Pedosphaera parvula Ellin514: one gene and its partner. The protein of the gene in region 1 binds, or shares a complex with, the protein of each later gene. Links are inferred from orthologs where the notes say so. Each region holds a gene or a part of one and is shown on either strand. Other genes may lie near its edges.

Evidence for each region.
Region 2: the proteins of pabB (region 1) and CFLAV_RS19565 are in contact, whole or in part, in a solved structure (PDB 8RP0), measured with the Escherichia coli proteins. The link is inferred for Pedosphaera parvula Ellin514 from one-to-one orthologs.

What each region holds. Positions count from the first base shown.
Region 1 is NZ_ABOX02000019.1:50,902-61,677, reverse strand. The notes cover bases 3,155-6,089. They hold pabB (aminodeoxychorismate synthase component I), read left to right. Parts: upstream 3,155-3,871; coding sequence 3,872-5,308; downstream 5,309-6,089. Other genes in these bases: CFLAV_RS15760 (ABC transporter permease subunit), read left to right, coding at 5,354-6,089; CFLAV_RS15770 (M16 family metallopeptidase), read left to right, coding at 3,155-3,860. Outside these bases: CFLAV_RS15785 (beta-glucosidase), read left to right, coding at 1-699; CFLAV_RS15780 (ribokinase), read right to left, coding at 727-1,674; CFLAV_RS15775 (LOG family protein), read left to right, coding at 1,808-2,491; more of CFLAV_RS15770, read left to right, coding at 2,598-3,154; more of CFLAV_RS15760, read left to right, coding at 6,090-6,937; CFLAV_RS15755 (PSD1 and planctomycete cytochrome C domain-containing protein), read left to right, coding at 7,092-10,136; CFLAV_RS15750 (DUF1501 domain-containing protein), read left to right, coding at 10,138-10,776. UniProt on the Escherichia coli protein: Part of a heterodimeric complex that catalyzes the two-step biosynthesis of 4-amino-4-deoxychorismate (ADC), a precursor of p-aminobenzoate (PABA) and tetrahydrofolate.
Region 2 is NZ_ABOX02000028.1:11,059-21,788, reverse strand. The notes cover bases 669-3,557. They hold CFLAV_RS19565 (anthranilate synthase component II), read left to right. Parts: upstream 669-1,774; coding sequence 1,775-2,341; downstream 2,342-3,557. Other genes in these bases: CFLAV_RS19560 (DUF3604 domain-containing protein), read left to right, coding at 2,377-3,557; CFLAV_RS35615 (hypothetical protein), read left to right, coding at 1,420-1,587; CFLAV_RS19570 (hypothetical protein), read left to right, coding at 669-1,381. In the rest of the region: more of CFLAV_RS19570, read left to right, coding at 1-668; more of CFLAV_RS19560, read left to right, coding at 3,558-4,755; infA (translation initiation factor IF-1), read right to left, coding at 4,768-4,980; CFLAV_RS19550 (RNA recognition motif domain-containing protein), read right to left, coding at 5,108-5,491; CFLAV_RS19545 (SPFH domain-containing protein), read left to right, coding at 5,821-6,801; CFLAV_RS19540 (SPFH domain-containing protein), read left to right, coding at 6,798-7,691; CFLAV_RS19535 (Gfo/Idh/MocA family protein), read right to left, coding at 7,711-8,700; lat (L-lysine 6-transaminase), read left to right, coding at 8,871-10,253; amaB (L-piperidine-6-carboxylate dehydrogenase), read left to right, coding at 10,274-10,730. UniProt on the Escherichia coli protein: Part of a heterodimeric complex that catalyzes the two-step biosynthesis of 4-amino-4-deoxychorismate (ADC), a precursor of p-aminobenzoate (PABA) and tetrahydrofolate.

The DNA of each region.
Region 1 (10,776 bases):
TGGGTGGTGCCTCCTGGCACTTTCCAGGTCATGGTTGGTGCCTCGTCCCGTGACATCCGGTTGGCGGGTTCATTTGCCATTTCGTCTCCGCCGCCTCCGAGCGGGGTGGCCAACATTGCTCTCCACCAGCCGATTACTGTGTCATCCATACTGGGCGCAAATTCCCCCGGCTCTGCTGCCGTTGACGGCGATCCAACAACTCAATGGTCGTCCCTGTCAGGCGGCCAACAATCGATGGCCGTGGATCTGGGAGCCGTAAGGGCTCTTGCCCGTGTTCGGTTAGGTTGGGGATCGAACTATGCTTCCAGCTATCAGATTCTTTCTTCCATCGATGCCACCCATTGGACCAACCTCTACAGCACCACCACTGGACCCGGAGGCTTGGAGGATATCCTCGTAAACGAGTCCGGGCGTTTCGTCCAAATCTCAGCGACACAAGGTTTCAACTCCCAGGGCTACTCATTGCAGGAGTTGGAAGTATATTCGCCTGAGCCGGCACTTTCCATCGCCACTTCTGGTACAAACACTGTCCTCATAAGGTGGCCTCTTTACTTAACTGGATTCGGGTTGCAGCAAAATTCCGATCTAAATTCACTGAGTTGGACATCGATCACTCAGACCCCAACCGTAATTGTCGGGATGAACGAGGTCGTCATGCCTGTGTCTCAAAATAGTAGTAAATTCTATCGACTTAAATAATCCTCGCACTTCAGTCTGATTAATCCGCTACTTGCAGAGCCGCCTCACTGTGCGAAAAGCCATTTCTGTTGCTCTCAGGCTTGGAATGGCTTCCTGTGCTCCTTGCTTTAAAGTTGCGAGAGCACCGACACAATTTGCACGCTGAATCGCACTGATTATTTCCGCTCCGCCTGCCGAATGAGCCGTAAATGCGCCAGCAAAGGCATCTCCCGCTCCAACGGTATCAACCGGTCTGACTTGCAGCGTTGGAATTTCTTCAAGTTCGTTCGCGTTTACATAGAGGGTGGCTTTCGCCCCGCGTGTAATGATCAGTTGCCCGACTGCACGTTTCAACAGCGCACGTCGCCATGTAGGAATGTTCCTGGCAATATTTTTAATGTTTAGCCGGAATATCGACTCCGCTTCTCCGGCATTCACAATCAAAGTCTCAATGTGATATTTGCCCCAGGGAAAACCTTCGCGCAGAGGTGATGGATTGAACACCACGGGAACACGGGCACGATTGGCAATGCGTACGGCTTCAACGACTGACTCCAGCGGAATTTCCTGCTGCAAAAGCAAAGCATTCGCGGATTGAATCCGCTGCTGTTGTGCTTTTATAGCCGCGCGCTTCAACTCTCCGTTGGCTCCTGCTGCGACAATGATCGTATTCTCTGCAGCTGAATCAACTGCGATGAGCGCCGTGCCAGTCAAAGACTTAAGCGTTGTTGAAATTCCCGTTACCTCGATTCCTTCTGCTGCCAGAGATTCGCAATACACCCTGCCCTCGTCGTCCTCTCCGACACAACCGATCAGGCTTACACTCGCGCCCTGTCGCGCAGCCGCCACGGCCTGGTTCGCACCTTTTCCACCAAATCGCTTGATCAATTCAGTTGCCGGAACCGTTTCGCCAGCAGATGGAAGCTGTTCGACCAACGCGATATAATCCACATTAAGTGATCCAACCACTACCACCTTTGCACCTGGTTTGCTCATTGGAATTCCTGGGTTGACCGCCTTTCAAAGGCCGTTCCTGTGTTACAGTTTTTTGGTGAAGATGAAGTTCATTTGCTTCGCATGCAACATTTTAGCTGCGACGACTCGCCATCATCCCTAATGTAGTAGTCTTATGGAAAACAGTACGACCCTTACCTTTATTAAGGAAGATCCGTGGCGCATCTTTCGCATCATGGCGGAGTTCGTGGATTCATTTGAAACCCTTTCTCAGGTGGGGCCGGGGGTAACCATATTTGGCTCTGCCCGAACGCCAGCCAGGAATCCTTATTATCAAGCCACGGTCACCCTGGCTCGGGGATTGGCCAAACACAACCTTGCTGTAATCACCGGTGGAGGCCCTGGCATCATGGCAGCCGCCAACCGAGGCGCATCCAGGGCTCATGGCAAATCCATTGGCCTCAACATCGAACTGCCCCTCGAACAAAAAGGTAATCTCTACACTAATATTCCCATCAATTTCCATTACTTCTTCGCACGCAAAGTTTGTTTCGTGAAGTACTCCCTCGGCTTCGTTTTCATGCCCGGAGGCTTTGGCACCCTCGACGAATTCTTTGAAGTGCTGACACTCGTACAAACCCGGCGCATTCCGCGCTTTCCTCTAATACTCTTTGGCAAGACCTATTGGACCGGGCTCATCAAGTGGATGCGAGCCACTTTGGATGCCGGCAAATTCATCAGCGAAGGCGATATGGAGCTCTTCCGGGTCACCGACGATCCCCAGGAGGCCATCGATGTCATTCTTGATTACAAAAATCAAGTCGGCCCACCCGAAGTCGTTCCCAGGGCATTTTCATAGTTTGGTCGAGGTGTTTATTATTTCAATCACTTGCAAATCCTGGCCGCACCATTGAATGTGATGGCCTGATAATTTGAAATTGGAAATTTGAGAATTGGCTTTAAAAATGTATCAAGTCACACAGCTAAAGAATGGTCTTACAGTAGTCACCGCCGAAATGCCCTATATGACCAGTGTCAGCCTGGGCCTGTGGGTAGGCGTCGGTGGGCGTTATGAACCGGCAGAACTAAACGGTGTTTGTCATTTCATCGAGCATCTGCTCTTCAAAGGCACCAAAAAACGCACCGCCCGGGATATTTCAGAGGATGTCGAGGGAATTGGCGGTTACATGAACGCGTTTACGAGTGAAGAAGTCACCTGCTATCATTCCAGGGCGCGTTACGATCATTTTGACGATTTGCTGGATGTCCTCGTCGATATGTTCCTCAATTCCAGGTTTGACCCTGAGGATATCAACAAGGAACGAGGCGTGATCAAGGAGGAGTTGGCCATGTATTTGGACCAACCGCAGCATCTCGTCCAGGAATTGCTCAACGAAACTCATTGGCCGGGTCAACCGTTGGGACGCCCGCTTACCGGCACCGAAAAAACTCTCGACGGACTTTCGCGCCCACTCGTTATTGATTATTTAAAACGCAATTACGTCGCGAATCGCACCGTTATAGCTGCAGCGGGGCGGCTTAAGCACAAGCAGATCGTTAAAGCCGTCTCACGAATCGCTCCACGCTTTCCCCAAGGCCCGCATCCCAAATTTGTTCCGGTCATCGAAGACCAGCAGGCCCCGCGCATCCGGCTGCACACCAAGGAAACCGAGCAGACACAGATTGCGCTCGGCATCAGCACCTGCTCCCGTCATGACCCTCGACGCCATGCTTTGCGCCTCCTCAACACTATTCTTGGAGAAAACATGAGTTCGCGCCTTTTCCAGGTTTTGCGCGAGGATCTCGGCCTTGCCTACTCCGTTTACAGTTCCCCCAGCTATTTCGAGGATACCGGCACCATCACCATCTCTGCGGGACTGGATCTTAAAAACCTGAATAAAGCTCTTAAACTCATTATCCACGAGCTGAAGCGATTGACTGACACTGCTCCCGGTCAGGCCGAGTTCCGCCGCGCCCGCGACTACATCATTGGCCAAATTGACCTCGGTCTCGAAAGCACCGATAATCGGATGATGTGGCTGGGAGAACAATTCCTGGGTTATGGCAAAATCATGTCACCTCAGGAAATGAAACGTCGTGTCAGCCAGGTCACACCAGCGGAAGTCCGTGCCGTTGCCCGCGAGTTCTTACGTCCGGAGCACCTGAACCTGGCCTTGGTAAGTCCGTTGAAGAATGACAAGGCGCTTCACAAATTGCTGAGCATGTAATTTCCAGTTAAATGCGTCCACTCATCCATGAAATAACCACCGCGCATACGCCGGAGTCGCTTGTTGAGCAACTCCAGGGCGAGCCCGGGATTGTGCTGCTGCGGAGCGCATTGTTTGATTCGACTCAAGCGCGTTACTCGTTCATTGCAGCAAGACCTTTTCTGACTGTTCGCTCGTTCGGCTCTCGTTGTGAATTGATCTTCGCTGGAGCAACCCACGTGCAATTCGGCAATCCGTGGCATGTTCTCGATGGTCTCATGGCCCGCTATGAACTTCTGGATGAAGTAGACTTGCCATTTCCGCTCGGCGGCTGCTTTGGCTATTGGGGTTATGACCTGAAAAACTTTGTTGAACCAAAGCTTCCCCGTCGTGCAGTGAATGAACAGGAACTGCCGGATTGCCACGTGGGTTTCTACGATAGTCTCGTCGTTTTTGATCATCGATTGTCCAAGACATGGATTGTTTCCACCGGTCTGAAGCTCGACGGCTCCCGCCACGAAACTCAAGCTCGCAACCAACTGGAGTTCTGGCGACAACTGCTCACCAGCACGCCTTCCGAGCAAATTGGCAGCACTGCACAAGAATCAGCGGACCAGACCATTTCTTCCAATCTATCCCGTGCAGATTTCATTTCCCGCGTCCAGCGCGTCCGGGAATACATTCACGCTGGTGATATCTACCAGGTGAACCTCTCGCACCGTTTATCCGCCCCCTGCCCGTATTCCGGTTGGAAATTGTTCCAGCGACTGGCCGCGGTTTCACCGGCTCCATTTTCTGCCTATCTGGATTGCGATGATTTCCAAATTGCCTCTTCGTCACCTGAATTGTTTCTGCGTCTGAGTGGTTCGCACATCCTGACACGTCCCATCAAAGGCACGCGTCCGCGCTCTGCCGATCCCGACCAGGATGCGCGTCTGACCTACGAACTGCAAACCAGTCCCAAGGAGATGGCCGAGTTGGTCATGATTACCGACCTGTTGCGGAACGATCTTGGCCGCGTTTGTGAATACGGATCTGTGCGCGTCCCTGAACTGGTCCGCCTCGAACGCTATCCTCAGGTGCAACATCTCGTATCCACGGTGGAGGGTCGTCTTCGACCGGATGTGACGCATTTCGCTGCCTTTGCCTCATGCTTTCCAGGCGGGAGCATCACGGGCGCCCCAAAAATTCGCGCGATGGAAATCATTGATGAACTGGAACCAATCACCCGCGGTCCTTATACCGGTTCGATCGGTTATCTGGGCTTCAATCGAGAGAGCCAATTGAATATCGCCATCCGAACTGCCATTCGCAAAAATGATGTTGCCTGGTTCAATGTAGGCGCGGGCATTGTCGCAGATTCCAACCCGGCCGCCGAGTATGACGAAACCATCGCCAAAGCTCGCGGGTTCCTATCCGCGCTCGACTTGCAGGGCCAGGCAGAATTTTCTCCCCAAAGCGCCTCCTGATTTGCTACCTTCTGCGTGCCAGGTTGATGAGCGGTTCCCTTTAACATGACATTTTTGCCACTAGTCGAACGCGAACTACGTGTTGCATCGCGGCTGCGCAGCACGTATTGGATTCGCGCCATCGCAGCCGGGGCGTTGACCGTCGTCGCGATGGCCATGTTGGTATTCGGCGTATTGAGTTCATTTCATTCGCAGGTCGGGAAAGCCATGTTCCACACACTTTCGTACCTGACCATGTTGCTTTGCTTTATCGAAGGTGCACGCAGAACTGCGGATTGCCTTAGCTCCGAGCGACGTGAAGGAACGCTCGGCCTGCTGTTCTTGACCGATCTGCGTGGCTATGATGTGGTATTGGGAAAGCTCGCCGCGACTTCCCTCAATGCAATCTATTCCCTCCTCGCAGTCCTGCCCATCCTGGCGCTTTCACTGCTGATGGGCGGGGTGACACCGGTGGAATTTTGGCGCATGTCTCTCGCCCTGCTGAGCATCCTGTTTCTTTCCTTGTGCATCGGAATCTGGGCCTCGGCATATAACCGGGTAGAAAGACAAGCGCTTGGAACCACCCTGGTGTTTATAGTCATCCTGACAATAGGTCCCTTTTTAACTGGCCAACCCAGTCTCCATCCAGTCAGTCCCGCGTTTGCCTATAGAACCGCCTTTGATGCCGTTTTTAAATACGCTCCCTCCGGTTACTGGAATTCCATACTGATCATGCACGGGTTAAGCTGGGCTTTGCTCATCTGGGCATCGCTGGTTTTGCCTAATCGTTTTCAGAAAGATTTTTCCACCAGCTCTCTGTCAAGCTGGTGGAAACGTGCACTGCAAGGAAGGCGTGGCAAACCCGCGAAAAGAGCAGAACTTCGAACCCGCCTGTTAAACATAAATCCTGCGTTTTGGCTGGCTGCTCGCAACACAGGCCAGGGATTGGCCCTCTATCTCGTTGCACTTGCCATCATTCTATTACACGCCCTTTTCATCTGGGTCGGCAGTCTCAACTGGATGACCGCCTACGTGAGCTGCACTGTGGCCATCAACTTTTTGTTGAAGATGTGGGTCGCCGTCCAGTCGTGTCATTGTCTTGCCGAAGCCCGCCAGAATAATGCCCTCGAAATGCTTCTTTCAACCCCATTGACGGTTGATGAAATAATTCGCGGCCAGGTCCTTGCCTTGAAATGCTCTTTCCTCTTCCCCATTCTTTTGATCCTGGTAATTGAGATTGGAGGCCTGCTCCTCGGAATTGCCGTGGTTGACAATAATTTCCGCTTGGAATCCCTTGGTTTCTCGCTGTTCTTCGGTCTCGCATATCTTGCCATCTTCACTCTCGACATCTTCGCACTGTGTTGGAGCGGCATGTGGTTTGGTCTCTCCTCCAAAAACGAAACCACAGCCATTTTAAAGACCATCGGTTTCATTCTGCTGCTCCCGTTGATTTCCGTTATGTTCTGGTGTTTTGGAGTCGTGTTTTTCGTAGGCTGGCCCATTTTCTGGATTATTTACTCATCCCAGAAGCTCCGGTCTGAGTTTAGAAATCTGGCCACCCACCGTTACTTGGTCAAAACACCGGATACGGTTTTTTTACCGGCATTGGGCCAGCAATCTCCTCCGCCGTTGCCAACCCCTCAGCCTTAAGACAAAGTCCAAAAACAAAGCTTGCTAAAGCTCTTCTGGCAAAAAGAATAGTCATGTGCTCAGCCCTGTCGAATTCACAAACGTTGCGAGGCGTCCTATCTTCACTCGGACTCCTGAGTTTATGCGGCGACGCGCGTTAGCTGTCATCTTTTACATGTTAGGAATCTGCCTTGCCGTTGATTCGGCCAGGGGAGCCAGTGACTTGCCACCTGCCGCCAGCATCAAGGTAGATTTCGCTCACGATATTCAACCCATCCTGGAAAAACATTGTTTTGATTGTCACAGTGCGAAGAAGCAAAAGAGCGGTTTGCGATTGGACGACAAGGATAGCGTTCTGCGCGGCGGGGATTCCGGCAAGCCCGCGCTTGTTGCTGGTAAAAGTCGTGACAGTCAATTGATCCTGCGTGTGGCTGGTTTGGTTGCCCAAGATGAAATCATGCCCCCAAAAGGTGAGCGGCTCACTCCGACACAGATCGGGTTGCTCGAAGCGTGGATTGATCAGGGGGCTTCTTTTCCAGCGAACAGCACCGGTCCGAAGAAACATTGGGCTTACGTAAAACCTAAACGTCCCGAGCCGCCCAAGGTCAAAAACTCCCGCTGGGTGCGAAACCCAATCGATAATTTTATCCTCGCCCGGTTGCAGAAGGAAAACTTAAAGCCATCCGCCGAAGCAGATCGAGCGACTTTGATTCGCCGACTCAGTTTGGATTTGACCGGGTTGCCACCGGACATCGAAGAGGTGGACGCCTTCGTGGCTGACAAGAGCAAGGATGCCTACGAAAAGTTGGTGGAACGTCTCCTTGCAACACCGCATTATGGAGAGAAGTGGGCGCGACACTGGCTGGACCTCGCCCGTTATGCCGACACCACCGGTTACGAAAGAGACCCGGCCCGCAGCATGTGGCTGTATCGCGATTGGGTCATCAATGCTTTCAACCGCGATGTTCCGTTTGATCAATTCACCATTGAGCAACTCGCCGGGGACATGCTGCCGAACCCAACAATTGAGCAACAGATCGCCAGCGGTTTTCATCGCAACACGATGTTGAACACCGAAGGAGGCGTGGACAAGGAACAAGCCCGGGTTGAAACCATCGTGGATCGCGTGAACACCACATCAACTGTCTGGCTTGGATCGACACTGGCTTGCGCTCAATGTCACACGCATAAATACGATCCCTTCACATTGAAGGAATACTACCAGCTATTCGCCTTCTTCAACAACGCTGACGAACCAGACCTAAGTGTTCCCACCTCCCGGCAAACCTCCCGGTTGAAGGAAATACAAACTGAAACCACCCGTCTGGATGCTGAATTCAAAAAGGAAACTCCGGAGTTAGCTGCCGTGCAGATCGTTTGGGAGAAGAGACAACTCGCCGAAGCGATTCCATGGGCCACACTGGACCCGACTTCGTTTACTTCGGCTGGAGGAGCCAAATTTACAAAGCTCGAGGATAAGTCATTGCTTGCGAGCGGCATAAATCCTTCCAACGATACTTACACGGTCACGGCCGGGACCGTTTTGCGAAACATCACTGGTTTGCGTCTGGAAATTATTCCTGATGCGAGCCTGCCCGATCAATCTTCCGGCCGTCGTTCGAACGGCAGTTTTGTGCTGAATCGTTTCGAAGTTGCTGCTGCTCCCAGGGACAACTCGCAAGCTGCCCAATCAATTACTCTGAAAACAGCCATTGCCGATTACACTTCGGAAGGACGCAAGCTGACCACACTACTTGATGGCAAAGCTGATGCTGGCTGGCCAACCTCCGCTGATCATGCAGACTTCAAGACTGAACATGCGGCATATTTCGAATGCGAAAAACCGATCAATTTTACCAATGGCACACTGCTCACCATCACCCTCAGGCATGCTTCGAAATGGCCTGAGGCAAACATCGGACGTTTCCGCTTGGCCATAACAACCAACGTAAATCCAACCGCAGCCTCCAAGTTGCCGGTTGCGGTGCTGAACGCCCTTACGGTTGCGCCTGATCAGCGAAATGAAAAGCAGAAGGCAGAGGTGCTGAGCCGCTTCAGGGTGGATGCACCCGAATTGAAGGTGATTCGACAACAACTGGCCGACCTGCGCAAGGAGGAGACTGAACTCAAGAAGCAGATTCCCACCACTCTCGTGATGAAGGAGCGCGAAGCCCCGCGTGAAACGCACATTTTTATGCGCGGCAATTTTCTCAATGTCGGCGATCGCGTTTATGCCAACGTCCCGGCAGCATTGCCATCGCTTCCTGCAAACCAACCAACGAATCGCCTGACACTCGCGCACTGGCTCATCAGTCCCGAGAATCCGCTGACCGCCCGAGTTACTGTCAACCGTATCTGGGAACAATACTTTGGTCATGGAATTGTGGAAACGGTTGAAGATTTCGGCAGTCAGGGCGAAGCTCCCACTCATCCCGAACTGCTTGACTGGCTCGCCACGGAATTCATTCGCCAAGGCTGGAGTATGAAAGCCATGCATCGTCTGATTGTGACCTCGGCCGCTTATCGCCAGGTTTCCAAAGCTTCACCGGAACTCCTTGAACGCGATCCTTACAATCGATTGTTGGCGCGCGGCCCCCGTTTCCGCGTTCCTGCCGAAGGCGTTCGCGACATCACCCTCAAAGCAAGTGGGCTGCTTAGCTCAAAGATCGGCGGCCCCAGTGTTTTCCCCTATCAACCGGACGGCATTTGGACCCAGATTTACAGCGGCGACAAATGGGAAACGAGCAAAGGTGAAGACAAATATCGACGGGGTCTCTACACATTTTGGCGGCGCACCTCGCCATACCCGGCTTTCATGTCATTTGATGCTCCCAGCCGCGAACTCATCTGCACCCGTCGTCCCCGTTCCAACACTCCGCTTCAAGCGTTGGATACGATGAACGATCCTGCTTATGTTGAAGCAGCGCAGGCCCTGGCTCGGCGCGTGCTGAAAGAAGGTGGCGCGGACAATTCGAAACGGGCGGTCTATGCTTTCCGGCTTTGCATTTCGCGCCGGCCTCAAGACGGGGAACTTAAACGCATCCTTGCCCTCTACGAACAGGAACTCACCCGGTTTAAGAACGATCACGCCGCTGCTGAAAAGATGGCGACCAGTGAACTGGGCAAGGCTCCTGAGGGACTGGGGGTTGACGAACTGGCGGCATGGACTGTCGTCGCGAACGTCCTTCTCAACCTGGACGAGACCATTACCAAGGGATAATATGAATTGCCAATCAACCCCGCTCTCACAACAAAAGCTTCACGGCCTCACGCGCCGTCATTTCTTTAGCAAGTGCGCCTGGGGCATTGGCAGCGTAGCTCTTGCTTCGATGCTCGACGACAAACTTTTTGCAGCCACGAAGTCGGCCCACAGCCTGATCAACCCACTGTCACCCAAAGCACCTCATTTCACTCCTAAAGCGAAGCGGGTGATTTATTTGTTCATGGAGGGAGCGCCCTCTCAACTCGACCTCTTCGATTACAAACCAAAGTTGGAGCCCTTGAACATGAAGCCTTGTCCCGAGGAGATGATCAAGGGCGAAAGGTTTGCCTTCATCAAGGGAGTTCCCAAAATTCTTGCCACGCCACATAAATTTGCGAGGCATGGCAAATGCGGCATGGAGCTTTCCGAGCTGCTGCCACATCTGGCAACCGTCGCTGACGATATCACTTTGGTCCGGTCAATGGTCACTGACGCTTTTAATCATGCGCCCGCCCAAATTTTTCTGAATTCCGGCTCCACGCAGATTGGTCGTCCGAGCATGGGCTCGTGGTTAAACTACGGTCTTGGCAGTGAATCGCAGGATCTTCCCGGTTTCGTCGTGATGCTTTCCGGCGGTGGCCAACCCAGCGGCGGCACA
Region 2 (10,730 bases), on another replicon or contig:
TGCCATTGCGCCGGACGTCCAACGGATGTTTTCCAATTGGGCGATGGAACTCGGAGAGTTGCGTGATTCGAACAGACACCATCTACTTCTTGCCAACCCGATCTGGCTGCGACCTATCATTCGAGCGACGCCCAATATTCTATTCTGGCCGATCTTGTCGCTCTTCCAAGGATTCTGCTTTCTATTGTTTGAAGCACTTATAAGTCAAAGTCCGGCCTTAAAACAAAAATATTTGAAGCGACGAGGGGAATTTTTAGAGCAATATACTTCCCAACTATTCCAGCAGAGGTTTCCTGATGCGGAGTGTTTCAAAGGCAGTAAATGGGAAAATCCTGATGCGGGGGAAAAAGGTGAAAACGACCTCCTTTTGATCTTCGACTCTATCGCCCTTATTGTCGAAGAAAAGTCCGGTGCGATTAATCCGATAGCAAAAAGGGGGGGACTCAGCATCAAACAGGAAATTGAGCAATTGATCACTGAAGCAACAAAACAAGCTCATGCATTCGCCGCCTTATTGCGAGATCATCCACGGAAACACGCTTTTACAACTGAGAGAGGAGCCGTAAACAAAGTTGATGCGTCAAAAATTAAACAAATTTTTTGCTTAACCATCACTTTGGAAAGATTTGGGCCGATAGCGACTCAACTTCCTGGATTGCAGGCTGCGGGCCTTGCAAGGCCTAACGTTCCTCCAGTTCCGACCGTGTCGCTAGCAGACCTTGAGATTGCATTAGAACTTTTTGCAACGCCTTATGAGTTGTTGCATTATTTAACCCGGCGCGCTGCTTTCGAGCTGCACCGCCAGTTTATTGGGGATGAACTCGACCTGCTAGTCTACTATCTTCAAACTGGATTCGCGGAAAAATCTCTACCAGACTCCAAGGTCCTTCTTGTGCTTAGCCGCCTCCGTAGCAAATTGGATCCTTTTTTCATGGGCTCTTCAGATGACGTTCAATTTGAACGTCCCAAACGATCGTTAAGCAAATGGTGGCAACAGATCTTTGAAGCATTAGACAGAAAAGGTGTTAGAAGACGATATGAGATCGGCTGCGTGCTTCTCGACATGCCTGATGAAGATCAACATGCTTTTGAAGATCAATTTGGAGAACTTTCCACAAAAGTAAAACAGCAACTGCATTCAACGTTCGAAAATGTAGAGGCTATTTGGAATCCCGTGAAATCTGCAGTTCTAAACGCCGTCGTGGTGGCTACTCCAGTATTAACAGAAATATACCCCAAGCGTGACTTAGTTGTGAGAAATTTTGCCGAGCGTGCGATGATTGAGACCGGCGCGGACCAAGCGCTTGTCATACTGGTAGATGTGGAACTTGAGCACTGGCCGTATTCAGGGATTTATCTGCTGGACAAAGCTTTAATGTAAAATCCTGCTGCTTAAGACATGCGGTCGATTCGGATGGAATGGTGAGGCCCACAGTGGTGCCGTTGCTGGGAGTTGGCGTCGAGATGACGTTGGTTAGATCAACGGGGCCGGTGGGATTGCAGTCGTCTGACGGACCGTTGGGTGTGAGGAAGCTGGCCGCCGTGAAGTTTCCGGGCGGGTTCACGCGGGATGCGATGGTGTTGTAATAGTTGGTGATGAGCTAGCCGGGGACGGGGTAAACAAAGACGCGAGCGTAAGGGCCGCACACGGAAATTCTTCGGGTGATGGGATACAGAATGTTAACGGGGATGGAAAGAAGTTTTTGAAAGTTTTTGAAGTCTGACCTTTACGGTTTCCAAATCCTCCAGCGTAGTGTAGGCTGATTGTCTGTTTATGGTTCTCGTTATCGACAATTACGATTCGTTTACTTACAACCTGGTGCAATATCTGGGCGAAATGAAGGTGGACCTGCAGGTCCATCGCAATGACCAGATCACGCTTGACCAGATCAAGGACCTGAACCCTGAACGCATCATGATTTCGCCCGGTCCCTGCTCGCCGCGCGAATCGGGTTTGTCCAACGAAATCATCCGCACCTTCGGCCCCAAGCTACCGCTCTTTGGTGTCTGTCTCGGCCATCAATGCATCGGCCATACCTTCGGCGCTGAAGTCGTTGTGAATTATCGCATGATGCACGGCAAAACCTCGCCGATTTCGCATGATGGCAAGTATCTCTTCCAGGACATGCCGAATCCCTTTGCAGCCACCCGCTATCATTCACTCGTGATCAAGCGCGATACCATTCCAGATTGCCTGGAAATTACTGCTGAAACCGACGAAGGCGAAATCATGGGCGTGCGTCATAAGGAATATCCCATCTGGGGCGTGCAGTTTCATCCGGAGAGCATTTTGACGGATCAGGGTCGCACCATCCTGAAGAACTTCTTAAAGCTGAAGTAACCTTTACAAACGGCGTTTCGTCTAGCTCACCAACCATGATGAAACGCGGATTTCTCTTCTGCTTCTTCCTGCTCATTGCCCTGAGCCTTCGTGCTCAAAAATTGCAGGAACCATTTTTTCTTTACGATCCCGCGGATCAAAAGATTCCAGCCACCATGCTGGAGAATGAATTATTTTACGATGCCGGGGTTGCCTCAACTCCTGATGGGTTGTGGTTGGCATGGCTGGAACTTCAACCGGGAAAGGGCGATGTCCTTTGGGTTGGTTGCCGCAAACCTGATGGCAGCTGGTCACAAAAAATCCGCCTCAACACCGAACCTGGTGATTTTGCCAATCCCACTCCAGTCATCGATGCCAAAGGCGAACTTTGGGTTTCGTACGAAGCTGCCAGGGATGGAGATTGGGATGTTTTCGTTCAACAACTCAAGAAGGATGGATCGTTCGCCGCTCCCATCCGCGTCAGTCCCGGTGCAGGCGCCGACATCAACCATCGCGTTGTCGCTGATGCGAAGGAAGGTTTGTGGTTTGTCTGGCAGGGTGATCATGATGGTCAATTCGATATTTTCGCACGGCATGTGACTTCCCATGATCAACAAGAGCCGATACGCATCAGCGACTCACCTCTAGGCGATTGGGCCCCTGCCCTCACGATCACCAAGTCCGGCGATGTCCACATCGTTTGGGATAGTTACGATGGCGAGAGTTACAACGTGCTGGCACGCACTCTGCATGGCAATGAAATTGGCAGGATTGTCACTGTAGCCGACGGCCCTGCCTTCCAGGCGCATGCTCAGATTGCGGCCGAACCTTCCGGGCGGCTTTGGGCTTTATGGGAGGAGGATGGAGAAAATTGGGGCAAGGCTTATCGTGCCCGCACGCCAGGCGAAAAAGATTCCACCCTGATTACCGATCAACTCGGCCCACTCCATCGCTTTCGCCGCTTGCGTCTGGCGGAACTGGATTCCAAATCGCTGGCGGTTATTCGGACTATTGAAATTCCCATGCCCTCCCTGGAAGCCGCCGCCAAACGACCTGAAGCGCGTGCAGGATTCAGATACACCGGGGCTTTCTATGAAGGAGGTCAACTGACAATCGATCCCAAGGGCCGTCTCTGGATTACCTATCGCCACTTTTACACTCCCTGGATCGGCATCGTTCCAGAGCATCACAAACAGGATAGCTCGCTGCTCTACGCAAGGTGTCTCACAGGTGACAACTGGTCAAAACTCTATTCGTTCGAGGTGGGGCAAGGTGACAGCTTACAACGTTTTTCGGCAGTTCCCGGTCAGGATGGCATCGCAACTGTGTGGACGACCGGGCGCACCGATCGTCGGAAATCAGAGAAACCCCACGGTGTTGCGATTGCGAACATTCATTTGGAAGCAGGCACCTCAGCGATTCCAGTGTCCTCTGTCAAAATCGAACAGGCTTCATCACCACATTCCAAACCAGCCAAACATATCCGTCCCTCGACTGAACTCGCTGGCAAGGGCTACGAACTCTTCACTGGCGACCTTCACCGTCACACGGACATTTCGCTCTGCTTTGCCCCGAGCGATGGCTCGATTGACGACGCTTATCGCTATGCCATTGATGCGGCACCACTCGACTTTCTCGGCATCACCGATCACACGCATGACCTGGCCATGGGAAACCCGCTTAGCTTGATCTGGTGGCGCAGTCGGAAGGAAGTGAATCGGCACCAACTCATCGATCGTTTCGTCCCTTTTTATTCTTATGAACGCAGCCGGGTGGACACGGATCATAACGTCATTTCGCTGCGTGACGATATGCTGCGTCCACACACCTATCCGCTCACTCAGTTCTGGACCGAGTTGGATACAAATACCTTCACGATTGCACACCAGCCTTTTAACCGCATTTTGTGGAACTACAAAGACGATGTGCATCGGCCCCTAATGGAAATTTATCAGGGTTTTCGCAATGATGCCAAAGAGAAGGATGCGAAGGAAGGTCTCTTACGCGGCCATAAGTTCGGCATTATTGCCAGCAGCGATCATCTTTCCACTGATGCCAGCTTCGCCTGTGTTTGGGCCGAGAAACCAACGCGCGAGAGCATTTTTCGGGCGATGCAGGCAAGGCGCACGTTTGGAGCCACGGCGCATATCAAACTGAAGGTTTTTGCTGGTGAACATTGGATGGGAGAAAGTTTCAGCACCAACTCAATGTCACCGATCAAAGTCGAAGTGAAAGGAACAGCCCCAATTTCCAGTGTGGATTTACTGGTGGATGGAGACCTTAAGAAAAGTCTTCCAGGGAATGCGGCAGAAGGAACATTTTCCTTCGAACCAGATGGGACCCTCACCGGATCCCATATTTTTTATGTGCGGTTGCAACAAGCTGACGGCAACCGCGCCTGGGCTTCTCCCTTTTGGGTCGAGATCAAGCCCTGACTGTCCAACTCTTTACTGCAGGCGATACACGATGCGGGCCTTGTCCAAATCGTAGGGGGACATTTCCATCTTCACGCGGTCACCCACTGTCAGACGGATAAAGCGCTTGCGCATTTTGCCGGAAATGTGCGCGAGCACCTGATGCTTGTTATCGAGTTCGACTTTAAACATCGTTCCCGCCAAAACGGCCAGGATTCTACCTTCTACTTCAATATGATCTTCCATTACTTTCCTTCACGAACTGCCGGGATTTAAAAACTTGTTTCAGACGTCAAAGGGCAGTCTTTGAAAAGAAACAAAAAAGGTGTGGAACTCCGATGAATCCCACACCATGAAAATGGGGTTCTAACAATTAGCCGCGGTATTCGCGACGAGAACCGCGGTCTCCGCCGCGTCCACCACCACCGCCGCCGCCGCGATATCCACCACCGCCTCCGCCTCCGCCACCACCGCGGTAACCGCCTCCACCACCACCACCGCCGCGTTCTTCACGAGGACGGGCTTCGTTAACCGTTAGCGGGCGACCACCAAAATCAGTTCCATTCAACGCCTGGACAGCAGCCTGGGCGCCTTCCTGGGTTTCCATGGTAACGAATCCGAAACCGCGAGGACGGCCGCTGAATTTGTCCATGATCAAATCAACACTGGTCACCGGACCGTGTTGGGCAAACATATCCTGCAATTCATTTTCAGTTGCAGTAAATGGGAGATTTCCCACGTAGAGTTTAGTACTCATGATGATTTACTTTTCCTTAGACTGACCGTTTCTTTCCAGACCGTTCCCGACCGCCGGGTTTCAAATCATCACTGAATACTCGTTCAACTGAAGATTTTCCTAGCCTTGAAATCGACAAGTTATCTAACAAACACTGTAATCATAAACCTGCATATGGAAAATGCAATGGTTAATACTACTGCTCCATAACGCATCCTGCTGCCTGATTATTAAAGGGTTAAGAACTCTCCCACCAGCTATCAGGTTTACTCTCCATTACAATCCCGAGGTCCGTTTCCACTTGGCTTGGCAGGGTTGGTCCATTACTAAAGAACAAACCTAAATACTATATGACCATCATCCTAGGCTGTCTAATTGGGTTCGTTGCATGGTTTGCCATACGTTATGTTGCGGGAGGGTTTTATACCGTAGACCAAAATGAACGAGCAGTAAAAACCGGCTTCGGACGTGCCGAACGAGTTCCCAATGCGACGACTCTGGATGATCCCATCTCCGAACCTCTCGATGCCGAAGAAAAGGAACGATACAATTACCCTCAAGTTCGGGTAATTCCACCCGGTGGCCCATATTGGAAATGGCCCTGGGAAAAAGTTTATAAGGTGACTGTCTCCACACAGACCCTGAACATGGCTTTCGATCCGGAAAACCGCTCCGCGAATGTGAGCGGGACCATTCTGGAAGCCGTAACCAAGGATCAGTTAAATACCGGGCTCACAGGACAGATTCGTTACCGCATCGCTGAACGGAACCTCTATGCCTACTTGTTTGCAGTAAAAAATCCGATTGCTCACGTCATGGGTTACTTCGTTTCGGTGCTGCGTGAACGGATTGCCAACTTTGAAGCGCCGGCATCATCTTCCAACCCGGCCGACGAAGTTGTCAGCACTTCCGGAATCTCCATCAATGATCTGCGCAAGAACTTACGTGACTTGAATGAACGCATGGACAGCGAATGTCGTTCCTCCTCCGCTCGATATGGCATCGTCCTGGATGCTTCCTTAATTACCGGCATTGATCCGCCGCCCGAGGTGGAATCCGCCCTGGCCGCGATTAACACCGCCCACAATCTCGTCTCTTCGGATATAAGTTTGGCCCAGGCTGCTGCTGACCAGCGCATTGAACAATCGAAGCGCGCGGTGGAAATCGAAACTCTCAAGGCCCAGGCCGAAGTGGAGCCATTGAACTCGCTCGCGAACCAACTCACCGAGTTGAAGCGGAGCGGGAAGGAAGCCCTGCCCTCCTACGTGCGAAATGTACGGCTCACCCTTTTCAACCAGGCACAACAAGTATTTCTGGAGGTAAAAAAATGATTCACCTTTTAATGGCTGCCGCCATCACGTTCGTGGCCTGTTTTATCATAGTGCCCATCCTGCTTGGCGTCTTAAGAATATTCGGCTTATACACCATCGTGGAGGAGCGGCGGTGCCATGTGTATATGCTGTTCGGAAAAGTGGTGACCACCATTGATGAGCCTGGCCTGCACATTCTGTTGTTCAAACTTGGCTGGCGCGCACCAATCATCAATTGGGTTGGGCATCGATTTGTAATCGACCTGCGACTGGATCAGGAATATCTCCGCAGCCAACCGGTGAACTCCGAAGAAGGGGCGCCGATGGGAATTGGAATCTGGTATGAAATGTTCATTAGTGACCCGGTTTCGTATCTCTATAAGAATGCCGACCCTCGCGGTTCACTCGCCGCCAACGTGAGCAACTCGACTGTCCGGTGCCTGAGCAACATGAAATTGGCGGACATGTTGGAGAACCGTCATTCCATGAGCCAGACCGTTCGCACCGAAGTTTCCCCGCAATCCCACGAATGGGGTTACAAACTCGGGTCAGTTTACATTCGCAAGGTTCACTTCCGCGACACCGGCATGATTAAACAGATCGAGGAAAAAGTGGTAAATCGGTTGCGGCAGGTCACCTCTGCAATCAAACAGGACGGGGCCAACCAGGTGAGCATCATCACCAGCACTGCGGAGCGCCAGGCAGCCATTGCCTTTGCGAAAGCAGGCGCCATGCGGCCGCAAATTGTCGGGCAGGCGTTGCAAAAGCTTTCACAGGATCCGGAAGTTGCCGCAGCCCTGTTTGAAATCCTCGAAACCCAGAAAATTATTGCGGGCGAAGCCCGTATCACGCTCATTCCTGAAAAGAGCGGACTAATTACAGAGCTACTGGCGGCTCAACCGGGGAAATAATAATCCAGACCAGGCCGGATCAAAGTCCACCATTCCTGCTGATGACGTCGGCAATCTTCACCGATTTGCCGCCTTGCCGCTTGCTTTCATCAGCAGCTTCCATGAAGGCATAAATGGCAATCGTCTCTTCATTCGGGACTGGAGCAATACCAGTCTGGAAAAAGTTCATGATCTGCCGCACCAACGGGGCGTAATCATCAGTTCCCTTCGCTTGCTCAACCACCGCCTTGCTCCCAAATACAGTTACTTTATGGACCGAAGCAACAGACGAATTCCGAGCTCCTCGAAAGGTTCCCACCCTGCCACCAGCCCACACGCCTGTTGCTACATCCGTATCTGGTGTCGATGTTCGAACGACACTCACACAATCCGGCCCCATCACGGTAAAGAGAGCCTCGGTCGGGTGAATGCCATACCAAAAGAAATCAGGATGATGCTCCTCCAGTTCGCAAGGCCCGTATGAAATGGCTCCCATGATTGTTCCGACGTTGGTGCCTTTTAATTCAACCATGCTATTGTAAAAGCGATAGGCGGAGGAACTGAACCAGGGTGTTTTGCTCTCCTTCGCCAACCTGTTGATTTCCAGGACCTCCTTGAGCGAACTCGCAATCGGTTTGTCGATGAAGACTGGTTTATGAGCTTTGAGCACAGGACGCACCTGCTCCAGTTTGGGCCGTCCATCCAGGCTCTCCAACAAAACCACATCCACCTCTTTGCATAAGTCGTCCACGGATGTCATTTCCTTCACGCCATATTTCTCGCGCAAGTCCCCGGCAATTTTTTCAACACGGTCGGCACTATCTTTAATGTCAGCGCTGCCGCCTTTATAAAAGACGACCACTTTGGCGCCCTCGACATGATTTTTATCGGTGGGATCATTGAAAATCTTCGTAAAAGCCGTGGCGTGCGAAGTGTCGCATCCAATGATACCGATCCTAAGCTCGGCGCCCATGACCCCAGCACTGGCAGAAAGCGATAGAAAACCCAGCAGAATTGCTCTCAAGTTCATATGTAAATAATCGAGGTGAAACGCTAACAGGCCATATTGCACTTGGAAAATGAAATTTGGAAGTGCACAAAAGTGCCATATGACAAATCCCCATTTCGCTTGAATCCGCATACGACTTCTGATTAGCGTAGCCAGTCTTACTGTTAGGTTCTATATTCCTTTAGACTTATATGCCGACGATCGAAAAGTTTTCTTCAAAAGAAACAGGCAGCAAGCCAGCGGCTAAAATCCGCGGGACAATCGCAGCACGCGACGTAATTGCTGAACTCGAAAAACATATCCTGGTGGATGGCTTCAAGATCGTCATAGATCTGGAGAAAAGCCGTGGGTCCATTCTCGTGGACGCCCCCAGCGGCAGGGAAATTGTCGATCTGTACAGCTTTTATGCCTCCACACCCGTTGGCTATAACCATCCCTATCTCAGCCGGCCCGATGTGGAGGCCGATCTGCTTGCAGCCGCGAAGATCAAGGTGGCCAATGCCGACATGTATTCGGTACAGTACGCCACCTTCGTAGATACCTTCGCCCGCGTCATGCCTTTACCACCCCTGAACCGATTCTTCTTTATCGAAGGCGGTGCGTTGGCGGTGGAAAATGCCCTTAAAGCTGCGATGGACTGGAAAGTGCGCAAGAACCTGGCAGCCGGCCTTGGCGAACGCGGCACTGAAATTATTCATTTCGAAAGAGCATTTCATGGTCGTACTGGCTACACGATGAGCCTGACGAATACTGACCCCAAGAAGGTGCAGTACTTCGCCAAATTTCCCTGGCCGCGCATCAGCTCCCCTTACATCGATTACTCCCTGCCAGCAGCACAGCGTGCCCAGGCAGCGGCCGAGAAGGAAAAGCTTGCCGAGAAACAGATTCGCGAAGTCATCGCCCAAAAGGGTCCGGATATTGCCGCCATTATTATTGAGCCCGTTCAGGGTGAAGGTGGAGACAATCATTTCCGCACCGAATGGTTCAAAACTTTGCGCAGCATTTGTGATGAGAATGATATTTTGCTGATTTTTGATGAAGTTCAGACCGGCATGGGATTAACCGGCAAAGGCTGGTGCTGCGAGCATTTCGGCGTCATGCCTGATTTGCTGTCCTTCGGCAAGAAAGCCCAGGTTTGCGGCATCATGGCTGGACCGCGCCTGGATGAAGTGAAGGAAAATGTTTTCCGCGTGCCGAGCCGCATCAATTCGACCTGGGGCGGCAACTTTACCGATTTCGTTCGATCCACACATTTCCTCCGCATCATCGAAGAGGAGAAGCTCGTGGAAAACGCGCGCCTCAAGGGCGAACTGTTCCAAAGCGAGTTGCAGAATCTGGCGCGCAAACATCCGGTGATCAGCGCCGTGCGTGGTCGAGGCTTGATGCTTGCCTTCGATCTCCCCAACGGCACCATGCGCGATGCTTTTTGGAAAGGCTCTTATGAACTCGGATTGCTGGTCGTTCGCTGTGGTGACCGCTCGATTCGGCTCCGCCCGGTCCTTGACGTAAAAGAGGATACGATTGAAGCTGCCTTGCGGATTATGGATGGCGAATGCCGTCGTTTGAATACTTAAACTTTTGCAACTTTTGACCCATGGCTAAATCAACTTCCTCGAGCAAAAAGAGCGCCTTCTCACCCGCAGCCCTGTTTAAGCGGCTGGGACTCCGCGATGTGAATCCCGGTGTGTTTAACGGCAAATGGACCGGCAATGGCAAAGTCATTAACAGCATTTCGCCCATTGATGGCAAGGTGCTGGGCAAGGTGAAGCAGGCCACAGCCGAAGAGTATGAAACATCGGTTCAGGCTGCCGTAAAAGCCTATGAATCCTGGCGCAACGTTCCTGCACCCAGACGCGGAGAAATCATCCGTCAGTTGGGCAATGCCCTCCGTGCAGCCAAGAAAGATCTCGGCCAATTGGTATCCCTGGAAGCAGGTAAGATTACAGCCGAAGGTGAAGGCGAAGTGCAGGAGATGATTGATATCTGTGATTTCGCGGTCGGCCTGTCCCGCCAGCTTTATGGACTCACCATTGCTTCCGAACGTCCGCAGC